DNA from 4 places in the Rhizobium sophoriradicis genome. Region 2 is predicted to be linked to each of the others. Evidence: predicted binding sites of a transcription regulator. Region 2 holds the regulator's gene; each other region holds the start of a gene.
What was found. Region 2 encodes HrcA, which represses chaperone genes, less so after heat shock. Its sites were predicted from a motif close to GTTAGCACTCNCNNNNNGNGAGTGCTAAC; they were not measured.
Positions count from the first base shown of each region.

Region 1: groES (co-chaperone GroES) is a predicted target of HrcA. The motif match lies at 1,432-1,460, and genes of this name have one in related genera.
Region 3: groES (co-chaperone GroES) is a predicted target of HrcA. The motif match lies at 1,993-2,021, and genes of this name have one in related genera.
Region 4: groES (co-chaperone GroES) is a predicted target of HrcA. The motif match lies at 1,052-1,080, and genes of this name have one in related genera.

Region 1 is NZ_CP104154.1:520,028-523,328, forward strand. Features, by position in the region: gene groL (chaperonin GroEL) at 1-928, opposite strand, end outside; gene groES (co-chaperone GroES) at 977-1,291, opposite strand; gene N2597_RS27970 (hypothetical protein) at 1,641-1,931, shown strand; gene N2597_RS27975 (hypothetical protein) at 2,014-2,370, shown strand; gene N2597_RS27980 (DUF2934 domain-containing protein) at 2,417-2,740, shown strand; gene N2597_RS27985 (HD domain-containing protein) at 2,746-3,165, shown strand.
Region 2 is NZ_CP104152.1:4,856-8,156, reverse strand. Features, by position in the region: gene N2597_RS00045 (nucleoside hydrolase) at 1-142, shown strand, start outside; gene grpE (nucleotide exchange factor GrpE) at 182-814, opposite strand; gene hrcA (heat-inducible transcriptional repressor HrcA) at 992-2,080, opposite strand; gene rph (ribonuclease PH) at 2,207-2,926, shown strand; gene N2597_RS00025 (VOC family protein) at 2,923-3,301, shown strand, end outside.
Region 3 is NZ_CP104152.1:464,176-467,476, reverse strand. Features, by position in the region: gene N2597_RS02230 (bifunctional riboflavin kinase/FAD synthetase) at 1-880, opposite strand, end outside; gene N2597_RS02225 (TIGR01459 family HAD-type hydrolase) at 895-1,743, opposite strand; gene groES (co-chaperone GroES) at 2,079-2,375, shown strand; gene groL (chaperonin GroEL) at 2,447-3,301, shown strand, end outside.
Region 4 is NZ_CP104152.1:956,890-960,190, forward strand. Features, by position in the region: gene N2597_RS04720 (pentapeptide repeat-containing protein) at 1-619, shown strand, start outside; gene N2597_RS04725 (usg protein) at 677-949, opposite strand; gene groES (co-chaperone GroES) at 1,230-1,544, shown strand; gene groL (chaperonin GroEL) at 1,596-3,224, shown strand.

The DNA.
Region 1 (3,301 bases), on a different replicon from region 2:
CGAGCTTGATGCCGAGGTCTTCGGAGATGACAGTGCCGGCAGTGAGCACGGCGATGTCTTCGAGCATCGCCTTGCGGCGGTCGCCGAAGCCAGGGGCCTTGACGGCAGCGATCTTCAGGCCGCCGCGCAGCTTGTTGACGACGAGCGTTGCAAGCGCTTCGCCTTCCACGTCTTCGGCGATGATGAGAAGCGGCTTGCCGGACTGGACGACGGCTTCGAGGATCGGGAGCATCGACTGCAGGTTCGACAGTTTCTTCTCGTGGATCAGGATATAGGGATCCTCGAACTCGACCCGCATCTTGTCGGCATTGGTGACGAAATAGGGGCTGAGATAGCCGCGGTCGAACTGCATGCCTTCGACGACTTCGAGTTCGGTTTCGGCGGTCTTGGCTTCTTCAACCGTGATGACGCCGTCATTGCCGACCTTTTCCATCGCCTCCGCCAGGAAGCGGCCGATCTCGGAATCACCGTTGGCTGAAATAGTGCCGACCTGGGCAATTTCGGAATTGTTGGAGATACTACGGGCGTTGGCCTTCAGTTCCGCGACGATAGCGGTGACGGCGAGATCGATGCCGCGCTTCAGGTCCATCGGGTTCATGCCTGAGGTAACGGCCTTGGCGCCCTCCTTGACGATCGCCTGGGCGAGAACGGTCGCAGTCGTGGTACCGTCGCCGGCGATGTCGCTGGTCTTCGAAGCCACTTCGCGGACCATCTGAGCGCCCATGTTTTCGAACTTGTCTTCAAGTTCGATTTCCTTGGCGACGGAAACGCCGTCCTTGGTGATGCGCGGCGCGCCGAAGGATTTGTCGATCACGACGTTGCGGCCCTTCGGGCCAAGCGTTACCTTCACGGCGTTGGCCAGGATGTCGACGCCGCGCAGCAGCTTCTCACGGGCTTCGACGTTGAATTTGACTTCTTTAGCAGCCATGTCCTCACTCCTTCATAGGCAGCTAGCATTGACCACGTCCTGAGGGTCTCAGGCGGCCTGCTTTCCTTCGCTCTGGGCTTCGATGATACCCATCACGTCGCTCTCCTTCATGATCAGCAGGTCTTCGCCATTGATCTTGATCTCGGTGCCGGACCACTTGCCGAACAGGATGCGGTCGCCGACCTTGACGTCGAGCGGCTGGACCTGGCCAGCATCATCGCGCGCGCCGGGGCCGACGGCGATGACCTCGCCTTCCTGCGGCTTTTCCTTGGCGGTGTCGGGAATGATGATACCGCCCTTGGTCTTTTCCTCGGAATCGACGCGGCGGACGAGAATACGGTCATGAAGCGGTCGGAACGACATGTCTTCCTCCATCGACAAACAATGATGACGTTGTTCGCCAGACCGGACCTGATGACCAGTCCGGACGGGTGCAAGGTCGCGCGCCTTGCGCGATTGATCTGGTTCGATGGTTTTTCGATTTCAAGGGGCGACGCAGAAAAATTAGCACTCTCTGCCGGTGACTGCTAATGGCGCCGGGGAACCGAAGGCCGGCTCCTGCGTTCGGGCTAATGACGATGGTCGTCCCCTCGTCTGATAAGACGAGTTCAAAACTGTTCCGGCTTGAATCCGGATTTCGGCGTTCCTAGCTCTCAGGCGATCGAGGCTCGATGAGCTCGATCACCGTCCCACGTCTTTAGGAGTGAGTGACATGGAAGAGAAGACCAATATTATCAAAGACCTCAGTATCGAGGAACGCGAGGAAATCTTCGTCGATATCGCTCGTACGCTGGAGGATACGGCGCGCGAGGCCCTCGTCGAGGGCAATATGCACTTTGCTGTACTGTCGAACAACATGGCCGAAGCGATCCGCGTCAACGCCGACGAACTCGCCCGGGACGATCCCGAGAATGCCGAGCGCGTATTGCTCGAGGCGACGGCGATGATCTCGCAGTTCGAGGCTATGCACCCTTATCGCATGGTAAGCATGGCCGTTCACTGATTGCCCCTCTCAAACAATTGCCAGCGTGCGGAACTCTCACAGCTGGCGAAGGTTAATGGATCACAGCATCTAGAGGTGATCCATGACGACTCCCAAAACCAGCACGCCACCTGAAAGCGGAACCGACGACGCGCGTTCCTTCGACACTGAGCGAGCCGAAACCGATCGTCAAAGAGCGTCGGACGCAGCCCGGCGCAATGCGGATTCGACGTTGGATCGAGACAGCGGCGCTGAAACTCCGAGCCTGAAACTCGCGAGAGAGTATCTGAGCCTCGGGGGGCGCCGCCGGTCCAAGATCGACGACAACATCACCACTGTTCGTCAATGGGAGGAGGATCCGCCGGCGGCTGAACGCTTCTGGCAGGAGCGGGTGGAGACGCTTTCAAAGAATGAGCGCAAGCAGGTGGAGGATTTTCTTCCCACCATCAACACGCCTTAAGACACGGCGAACCAACCGCGAGGTCAGGTCGGAACTGGAGAAGATCATGGCCACAGACAAACACGAACAGATACGCCGGCGGGCCTACGAAATCTGGGAGGCCGAAGGCCGCCCTGAAGGGGCGGACCTGCGTCATTGGATGCAAGCCTGCGACGAGTTGGCTGGTGAGGACGAGGATGCGACGCTGCAGGACCTGCTCGATCAAGACGACAGGGACGACGCGGCGCTGCTTCAAGGCGCCGGGGAAAGCGGCGATCTCGACCGGCCAGGCCTCGGGTCTGGTCAAGATGCCGGGGAGACGGCGGATATCGAAATAACCACGGGGGAGAAGCCTTCCCGAGAAAAGATCAGAGAGACCGAAGGACCGTAATCGTCATGCAGCATCTCGACCACGCCATGCAAGTCGCTATGGACGCGCATGATGGCCAGACGGATAAAACCGGCCGCCCGTTTTTCGAGCACTGTCAGCGGGTTGCGCTTCTCGTGTCGGGCGACGAGGCGCGAACCGTCGCCTACCTTCACGACGTTGCAGAAAGAGGCAGCGGCTGGACGCTCGACAGGTTGAGAGAGGAAGGCTTCCCGCCGGCGATCATCTCTGCAGTGGATGCGTTGACCCGGCGGTCCGACGAGCCGGATGAGGAATTCGTCAGGCGTGCGGCAGCAAATCCGCTCGCTCTGCCCGTCAAGCGGGCCGACCTCGAAGACAATCTCCGACAGGCCGAACAGACCGGCAAAGACAAGGAAAAGTATCAACGCGGCCTCGATCTGGTGCGCGATATAGAGAACGGACGATAGGTGTTCCGTTCTGCGAACGCAGCGCAGGCTGTCGCAATTTATGGCGCGGCGAGCGAAACTCTTCCGAAGTTCAAGAACTAGCCGCCAGCCGCTAACCATTTCCTGACTATGAAGCAGGCCGCGGCGGCATGCCGAC
Region 2 (3,301 bases):
GGTGCAGTCCGAGCTTACCGTCGGCATGACCGTGGTCGACTGGTGGCATGTGACGGAGCGCAAGCGCAATGCGAAGGTGATGCGCCATGTCGATGCGGACGGCTTCTTCGATCTTTTGATCGAGCGCTTCGCCCGCATCTGATTTTGTCTTCCTTCTCCAACAAAAGAGAAGGAAGCGATCTCAGGCGTCCTTCTCGTCGAAGACGGAATTGGCCTCTGCCTCGACCGGCTTCGGCCCGCCCTTGGCGACACCGACCATGGCCGGACGCAGCACGCGCTCGCCGATGGTGAAGCCCGCCTGCACGACCTGGACGACCGTGTTGTTCGGCACCTCCGGGTTCGGCACCTCGAACATCGCCTGATGGAAATTCGGATCGAACTTCTGGCCGACCGGCTCGAGTTTGCGCACGCCATGGCGCTCGAGCGCCGACAGCATGGCCCGCTCGGTCATCTCCACACCCTCGATCAGCGTGGTCAGGCCGGCATCGGCCGTGGCCTTGGCTTCCGGAGAGATGGCATCCAGCGCCCGGCGCAGATTATCGGAGACGGCGAGCATGTCGCGGGCAAAACCGGCGACCGAATAGGACTTGGCGTCCTTGACCTCGCGCTCGGTGCGGCGGCGCAGATTGTCCATCTCGGCGGCAAGGCGCAGGTAGCGGTCGCGCAGCTCGCTGTTTTCGGCTTTCAGAAGCTCAAGCGGGTCTGGCTGGGCGGTCTCTTCCTGCACGGTATCGTTCTCGACGTAGGCGGCAGCGTCGGCTGCGGAATCGGCCGCAGTTGCGTCAGGTCCGTTTTTCGTCGTTTCATCGATCATGACGGTCTCCGGTTGGTGTCTTCAGATGCGCCCGATATCGAGGTTTGACCGAAAAAAATCAAGCCTGCGTGACAAAGAAGCGAAAATTCCGCGGACTTGCGCGCTAATGCATGTCGCCCGGAAGTGTGCAGCGGTTCCGGGATAACGACATGGATCAAAACAATGAGCTAAAGCGCGTCAAAGCGGATTGCGCGAAAGGCGGGAGACGAGCTGGGCGGTGTAATCCACCATCGGCACGATGCGGGAATAATTGAGCCGCGTCGGGCCGATGACGCCGACAGCGCCGACGATCCGATCGTCATCATCACGATAGGGGGCGACGATCAGCGATGAGCCCGACAGCGAGAAGAGCTTGTTTTCCGAGCCGATGAAGATGCGCACGCCCGAGCCGCTTTCGGCCAGATTGAGGATCTCGATCAGGCTGTCCTTCTTTTCGAGATCGTCGAACAGCATGCGCAGCCGGTCGAGATCCTCGGCGCCACCGAGCCCTTCGAGCAGGTTGGCGCGGCCGCGAATGATCAGCTGGGCGGGCTTTCCTTCGTCCGGGCTGCCGGCCCAGACGGCGATGCCGCGCTCGACGAGATCGCGCGAGAGCGCATCGAGCTCGTGGCGGACATCATCCTTCAGCCGGCTCAATTGTTTGCGCAGCTCCGGCAGGGTCTGGCCGGACATGTGCGCATTGAGGAAATTTGCCGCCTCCGTCAGCTGCGAGGAGGTGACGCCGGCCGGCAGCTCGATGATGCGGTTTTCCACCTGGTCGTGATCGCCGACGAGCACGGCGAGCGCCTTTGTCGGCTCCAGCCGGATGAACTCGACATGTTTCAGCACCGGATCGCTCTTCGAGGTGATGACGAGGCCGGCGCCGCGCGAAATGCCCGACAGCATGCGGCTCGCCTCATTCATCATCGATTCGACCGGATTGCCGCCGCTTTCGGCCCGCACCTGACGGTCGATATTTGCGCGCTCCTCGGCGGAGAGATCGCCGATCTGCATGAAGGCATCGACGAAGAAGCGCAGGCCGATCTGGGTCGGCAGCCGGCCGGCGCTGACATGCGGCGAATAGATCAGGCCGAGTTCTTCGAGATCGCTCATGACGTTGCGCACCGAGGCCGGCGACAGCGACATCGGCAGGAGGCGGGATAGATTGCGCGAGCCGAGTGGTTCACCGCTTTCCAGATACCCTTCGACGATGCGGCGAAAGATTTCCCGGGAGCGCTCGTCCAGCACGGCAACGGCATCTGAAACCGACGTCGACCTGATGCCCATGAAGCTCTCGAACCCACACTGATGATGCTTCCCGAAAATATAGTCAAACTCAGCCCCGTGGCAAAAGGGAATTTGCAAATGGGCGCAGCCAATCGTAGAAGCGGTCAGCAACTCCAGGAGATAAGAATGCGGCCTTCAGGCAGAAAAACCGACCAGATGCGCAAGGTCTCGTTCGAGCGCAACTTTTCCAAGCATGCGGAAGGCTCCTGCCTGGTGAAGTTCGGCGATACGCATGTGCTGTGTACCGCAAGCCTCGAGGAAAAGACGCCGCCGTGGCTGCGCAATACCGGCAAAGGCTGGGTGACGGCCGAATACGGCATGCTGCCGCGGGCGACTGGCGAACGCATGAAGCGCGAGGCGGCCGCCGGCAAGCAGGGTGGCCGCACCCAGGAAATCCAGCGGCTGATCGGCCGGTCCCTGCGCGCCGTCGTTGATCTGCAGGCGCTCGGCGAACGGCAGATCACCCTCGATTGCGATGTCATCCAGGCCGATGGCGGCACGCGGACCGCGTCGATCACCGGTGGCTGGATCGCGCTTTACGATTGCCTGAAGTGGATGGAAAGCCGCAACATGATCAAGGTTGACCGGGTCCTGAAGGATCATGTCGCCGCCATCTCCTGCGGCGTCTTCGCCAGCCAGGCGGTGATCGACCTCGACTACCTCGAGGATTCTTCGGCTGAGACCGATGCCAATTTCGTCATGACCGGCGCCGGCGGCATCGTCGAGATCCAGGGCACGGCCGAAGGCACGCCGTTTACCGAAGAGGAATTCACCTCGCTGATGGGTCTTGCCAAGAACGGCATCGGCGAACTCGTCGCCCTGCAGAAACAAGCGATTGCGGGATGACCCCCATGCTGGAAGGCATGCTGGAAACGGCGCTTTATGCGCGGGATCTCGATGCGGCCGAGGTCTTCTACGAAGACGTTCTCGGACTTGAAAAGATCACCCGTGCGGCCAACCGGCATGTCTTCTTCCGCTGCGGCCCCGGCGTGCTGCTGATCTTCAACCCCGAGGAAACGGTCAAGCCGCCGGCGCCCAATGCGCTGCAGGTGCCGCCGCACGGCACGAGCGGCGAGGGCCATGCCTGCTTCCGGGTCGCCGGCCGCAATATCGATGCGATGGCCGAACGGCTGAAGGCGGCAGGTGTGGCGATCGAATCCGAGGTGCATTGGCCGAATGGCGGCCGCTCGATCTATTTCCGCGATCCGGCCGGCAACAGCC
Region 3 (3,301 bases), 460 kb from region 2:
CGAGGCCGTCGAATTTCAGCTCCGGTCTAATATAGCCGAAGAAGGAGACGGCGCAGAGCTGGCCGTAGAGATCGCCGCTGAAATCGAAAAGAAAGGTTTCGAGCAGCGGCGCGCCATTTTCCGTCACCGTCGGGCGGCGGCCGTAGCTTGCGACCGCGTCGTGGAGCGTTCCGTCCTGGCGGCGGAAGCGGACGGCGTAGATGCCGGCGGCAAGCTCGGCCTCCGGCGGCAGGCGCATGTTGGCGGTGGGAAAGCCAAGCTGCCGGCCGAGTTTTTCGCCGTCGATCACCTCCGCCTCGACGGTATAGCGGTAACCGAGCATGCCGGCGACTTCGCTGACATTGCCATCCTTCAGCAACGCGCGGATATGGCTCGACGAGACGACATCGGCGTTTTCGTCGCGGAAGGCATCGATCAGAGTGACGCCGAAGCCGTAGGTCTGGCCGGCATTCATCAGGAAGGCCGGACCGCCTTCGCGGCCGCGGCCGAAGTGGAAATCGAAGCCGGTGACGACTTCGGAGGCGCCGAGCCAATCCTTCAGGATCGAATGGATGAAATCATCGGCCGAGCGCTGCGAGAATTCGTAGTCGAAGGGATATTCGATGACGGCGTTGAACCCCAGCGTTTCCAGGATGCGGGCCTTGAGCGGCGCGGGTGTGAGGCGGAACACCGGCGTCTGCGGCCGGAAGACGGTGCGCGGATGCGGCTCGAAGGTCAGCACTAGAGCGGGGACGCCGCGCGCCCTGGCGATCTCAAGCGCGCGGTTCAGCACCGACTGATGACCGCGATGCACACCGTCGAAATTGCCGATGGCGATCACCCCGCCCTTGAGATGGGCGGGCAAGGGATCGCGGGTTTCATTGCGGTGGAAGACGGTCATCGGCTGGCTTCTCTTCATGCAAGGCGCGGCATCCACCACTTCGGCGCGGCGTTTTCCCGTTCGAGGTAGGCGTTGAGGATTGCCTCGTCGGTTTCGCCGTTCAAGGTGTATTCCTTGGCGTGGATCCCGCCGCTGATGTAGAGAAGGTCGAGGCCAAAATTCAAGGCGCCGCGGACATCGGTCGGCATGCCGTCGCCGATCGCCAGCACGCGCTCAGTGGGGACATCGCCGCGAAGTTCGCGGGCAGCGGCCAGCGTCGCCTCGTAGATCGGCCGGTGCGGCTTACCGGCGATGCGGGTTTTGCCGCCGAGCTGCTCGTAATAGGCGGCCATGGCGCCGGCGCAGGGAATGATGCGGTGGCCGCGCTCGACGACGAGGTCGGGATTGGCGCAGATCATCGGCACTTCGCGCGCCTGAAAATCCAGAAGCATGTCGGTGTAATCTTCCGGCTTCTCGGTCTCATCGTCGAAAAAGCCGGTGCAGACGAGCGATCGCGCTTCGCCTGCCGGCACCCGCTCGACGCCGATGCCTTCGAGAAGCGCTTTGTCACGCTCGGGGCCGAGCAGAAAGACCGTCTTCGGTCCCTCGGAAATCAGCCCGCGCGTGACGTCGCCCGAGGTGACGATCCTGTCGAAGGCGATGTCAGGCACGCCGATATGAAGCAACTGCTCGACGACCTGCCAGGAAAGGCGCGGCGAATTGGTGATGAGGACGACGGCGAGGCCTCTCTCGCGGGCGGCCTGAAGGGCCGCGGCAGCCTTGGGGAACGGATCGACGCCGTTGTGAACGACGCCCCAGACATCACAGAGCACCACATCATAGCGATCCGTGATCTCAGAGAAGGTTTCTATCCGCTTGGCCATTCCAATATCCCGAGTTGCTGCAGTCACCGGTGACATTGCAAAGGCGCAGGACGATGGCAAGGCATTTTCTTCGCCATCAGCCACCACAAAGCTCAGTCGCGACAATCCGGCGCGTGATCGGCAAGGCTCGGCCGCGACAGAGAGTTCGGCCGAAATCTCCGGCATTTCTCCGGCCTCTTCACAATTCCGGCACAAAAATTCGTGATTGCTATCATTGACTCCTTTCGGAGCCATCCCTAAATGCACGTCGCTAGCACTCACCGCAAGGGAGTGCTAACACCTATCCATGTGGGCCACTCCGGCCCGCGAATGTCATTCGATCGAGGGATTAGACAATGGCAAGCACCAATTTCCGTCCGCTTCACGACCGCGTCGTCGTTCGTCGCGTCGAGTCCGAAGAGAAGACCAAGGGCGGGATCATCATTCCTGACACCGCCAAGGAAAAGCCGCAGGAAGGCGAAATCGTCGCCGTCGGTTCCGGCGCTCGTGACGAGTCCGGCAAGGTCGTCGCACTCGACGTCAAGGCTGGCGACCGCGTGCTGTTCGGCAAGTGGTCCGGCACCGAAGTCAAGATCAACGGCGAAGACCTTCTGATCATGAAGGAAGCCGACATCATGGGCATCATCGGCTGATTGGCCGATCCGCTTTCCCGAAATGACTGACGGGCTTTTGCCCGAACAAATCGAATTCAGGAGTCACAAACATGGCAGCTAAAGAAATCAAGTTTGGCCGCACCGCGCGCGAAAAGATGCTGCGCGGCGTCGACATTCTCGCCGATGCAGTCAAGGTCACGCTCGGCCCGAAGGGTCGTAACGTCATCATCGACAAGTCCTTCGGCGCGCCGCGCATCACCAAGGACGGCGTTTCCGTCGCCAAGGAAATCGAACTCGAAGACAAGTTCGAAAACATGGGCGCCCAGATGGTCCGCGAAGTTGCTTCGAAGACCAACGACATCGCCGGCGACGGCACCACGACTGCAACCGTTCTTGCCCAGGCGATCGTTCGCGAAGGCGCCAAGGCCGTTGCCGCCGGCATGAACCCGATGGACCTGAAGCGCGGCATCGATCTCGCCGTCGCCGAAGTCGTCAAGGATCTCCAGGCCAAGGCCAAGAAGATCAACACGTCGGAAGAAGTCGCCCAGGTCGGCACGATCTCGGCAAACGGCGAGCGCCAGGTTGGCCTCGACATTGCCGAAGCCATGCAGAAGGTCGGCAACGAAGGCGTCATCACGGTTGAAGAAGCCAAGACCGCCGAAACCGAACTCGAAGTCGTCGAAGGCATGCAGTTCGACCGCGGCTACCTCAGCCCCTACTTCGTCACCAACCCGGAAAAGATGGTTGCCGACCTCGAAGACGTCTTCATTCTCCTCCACGAGAAGAAGCTCTCGAACCTGCAGTCGATGCTCCCGGTTCTCGAAGCCGTCGTCCAGACCGGCAAGCCGCTCCTCATCATTGCTGAAGATGTCGAAGGCGAAGCCCTTGCAACGCTCGTCGTCAACAAGCTGCGCGGCGGCCTGAAGATCGCTGCCGTCAAGGCCCCTGGCTTCGGCGACCGCCGC
Region 4 (3,301 bases), 950 kb from region 2:
CGGCAGCACGGCCTCGCCGAAGCTCGACTGGCAGGAATGCTCGAAGAAAAACCTGATGCTGCAGGGCAGTGATCTCGAAGGCGCCAATCTCTTCAGCACCGATTTCTCGCTGACCGATCTCAGTGGTGCGAATTTCAAATCCGCCAATCTGGAGAAGGCGACTTTGGTGCGTGCCTCGCTCGAAGGCTCACATGCCGAAGGGGCCAACTTCGCCAAGGTCGAGGCCTATCGCGCCAGTTTCGCGAATATTGCCGCCGAAGGCGCTTCCTTCGCCGGCGCTGAGCTGCAGCGCGCCAATTTCGGCGGCGCCCGGCTCGCCGGCGTGAGCTTCGAAAAGGCCGAACTCGGCCGCGCCGATTTCGACAAGGCAGTGCTGACGGGGGTGAAATTCTCCTTCGCAAATCTCTCCCGCGCCGATCTCTCCAACGCCACCTTCGAAGGCCCGGCGACATTCGAGCGCGCCTTCATGTTCCTGACCCGCATCGAGGGCCTCGACCTCTCGGCTGCCGCCGGGCTCGAACAGGCGCAGATCGAGCTCGCCTGCGGCGATGCCTCGACCAAGCTGCCGCCCGGCCTCTCGGCGCCGGCAACTTGGCCATGCCCTGCAGAGCACGAGTGATCGGTCGGGCTTCGCAGGATCGCGCGGCCGGATTATCGACTGCGATGGATGCCGGAGCTAGTGGAGCTTGAACTCGCCCATGACGCGGCGCCATTCGTTAGGTCCGATCAGTTGCTGATGGGTGTAGCGAACGGAGTGTAGCGGCCCGTCGAGCGTCGACTGCCAGAAATCGAGAAACTTGTGCATTTCCGGAAAGTCCGGGGCGAGGTCGTAATCCTGCCAGACATAGGTCTGCAGCACGGATTCAAAATCAGGAATGCGATAGAGGATATGCGCGGTGGTCAGTCCATAGCCGTTCAGCTGACGCTCCAGATCTGATGAAAATTGCATGCTTCATCTCCGTTTCATGACGCTCGAAAGGTGGCGCAAAATTTTGCGGCCATCAACGGATTTCTGAACGCGTCCACCCTGTTTATTGTTCCTTTACAGGATGTTAGCAGCCACTCCGAGTGAGTGCTAATTTTTTTATGGCGCCCTCTTGAAATGGGAAAAGCGCAAAACCAGATCATTGCGCGCAGAACGCTCGATCGAGGTTTTGCACCCGCCCGGACTGGTCATCCGGTCCGGCCAGGGGAACAACATCATTATTGTTTGTCCATTGGAGGAAAACATGTCGTTCCGACCGCTTCATGATCGCATTCTCGTCCGCCGCGTCGATTCCGAGGAAAAGACCAAGGGCGGCATCATCATACCCGATACCGCCAAGGAAAAGCCGCAGGAAGGCGAGGTTATCGCCGTCGGCCCCGGCGCGCGCGATGATGCTGGCCAGGTCCAGCCGCTCGACGTCAAGGTCGGCGACCGCATCCTGTTCGGCAAGTGGTCCGGCACTGAGATCAAGATCAACGGCGAAGACCTGCTGATCATGAAGGAAAGCGATGTCATGGGCATCATCGAGGCCCGGGCCGCCGAAAAGATCGCCGCCTGAGGCGATTTCCGCGCATTAGTCAAAAAAGCTGCCTATTGAAGGAGTTACAGAATGGCTGCGAAAGAAGTCAAATTTCATAGCGATGCCCGTGAACGCATGCTGCGTGGGGTCGATGTATTGGCCAATGCGGTGAAAGTAACGCTCGGCCCGAAGGGCCGCAACGTTGTGATCGACAAGTCCTTCGGCGCGCCGCGCATCACCAAGGACGGCGTTTCGGTCGCCAAGGAAATCGAACTCGAAGACAAGTTCGAAAACATGGGTGCTCAAATGCTGCGTGAAGTAGCATCCAAGACGAATGATCTCGCCGGCGACGGTACCACGACGGCGACCGTTCTCGCCCAGGCGATCGTCAAGGAGGGCGCAAAGGCGGTTGCCTCCGGCATGAACCCGATGGATCTGAAGCGCGGCATCGATCTTGCCGTCGACGCGGTGGTCGCGGAATTGAAGGCTAACGCCCGCAAGATCTCCAACAATTCCGAAATTGCCCAGGTCGGTACTATTTCAGCCAACGGTGATTCCGAGATCGGCCGCTATCTCGCCGAAGCGATGGAAAAGGTCGGCAACGAAGGCGTCATCACGGTCGAAGAGGCCAAGACCGCCGAAACCGAACTCGAAGTCGTCGAAGGCATGCAGTTCGACCGCGGCTATCTCAGCCCCTACTTCGTCACCAACCAGGACAAGATGCGGGTCGAGCTCGAGGATCCCTATATCCTGATCCACGAGAAGAAACTGTCGAACCTGCAGTCGATGCTGCCGGTTCTCGAAGCTGTCGTTCAGTCCGGCAAGCCGCTCCTCATCATCGCTGAAGATGTCGAAGGCGAAGCGCTTGCAACGCTCGTCGTCAACAAGCTCCGCGGCGGCCTGAAGATCGCTGCCGTCAAGGCCCCCGGCTTCGGCGACCGCCGCAAGGCCATGCTCGAAGACATCGCCATCCTGACCGGCGGCACCGTCATCTCCGAAGACCTCGGCATCAAGCTCGAGAATGTGACGCTCAACATGCTCGGCCGGGCCAAGAAGGTGGCGATCGAGAAGGAAAACACCACCATCATCGATGGTGCCGGTTCGAAGGCGGAACTTGACGGTCGCACCGCTCAGATCCGCGCCCAGATCGAAGAGACCACCTCCGACTACGACCGCGAGAAGCTGCAGGAACGTCTTGCCAAGCTCGCCGGCGGCGTTGCCGTCATCCGCGTCGGCGGCTCGACGGAAGTCGAAGTGAAGGAAAAGAAGGACCGCGTCGACGACGCGCTGCATGCAACCCGCGCGGCGGTCGAAGAAGGCATCCTGCCCGGCGGCGGCGTGGCATTGCTGCGCGCGGTCAAGGCGCTCGACGCTATCAAGACGGCCAATGATGACCAGCGCGTCGGCGTCGACATCGTTCGTCGTGCAATCGAGGCGCCGGTTCGCCAGATCGCCGAAAACGCAGGCGCGGAAGGTTCGATCATCGTCGGCAAGCTGCGGGAGAAGAGCGAATTCGCTTACGGCTGGAACGCCCAGACCGGCGAATATGGCGATCTCTACGCGCAGGGCGTCATCGATCCGGCCAAGGTCGTTCGCACCGCACTACAGGATGCCGCCTCCGTTGCCGGCCTGCTGGTGACGACGGAAGCGATGATCGCCGAGAAGCCGAAGAAAGACGCCGCACCGGCAATGCCGGCCGGCGCCGGCATGGACTTCTAAGCGATCGCCTGGCCCGTCCTGCCCTCGGGGCGGGCCTCGCCACCAAAATGAGAATGCATGAAGTTCCATCGGTCAAC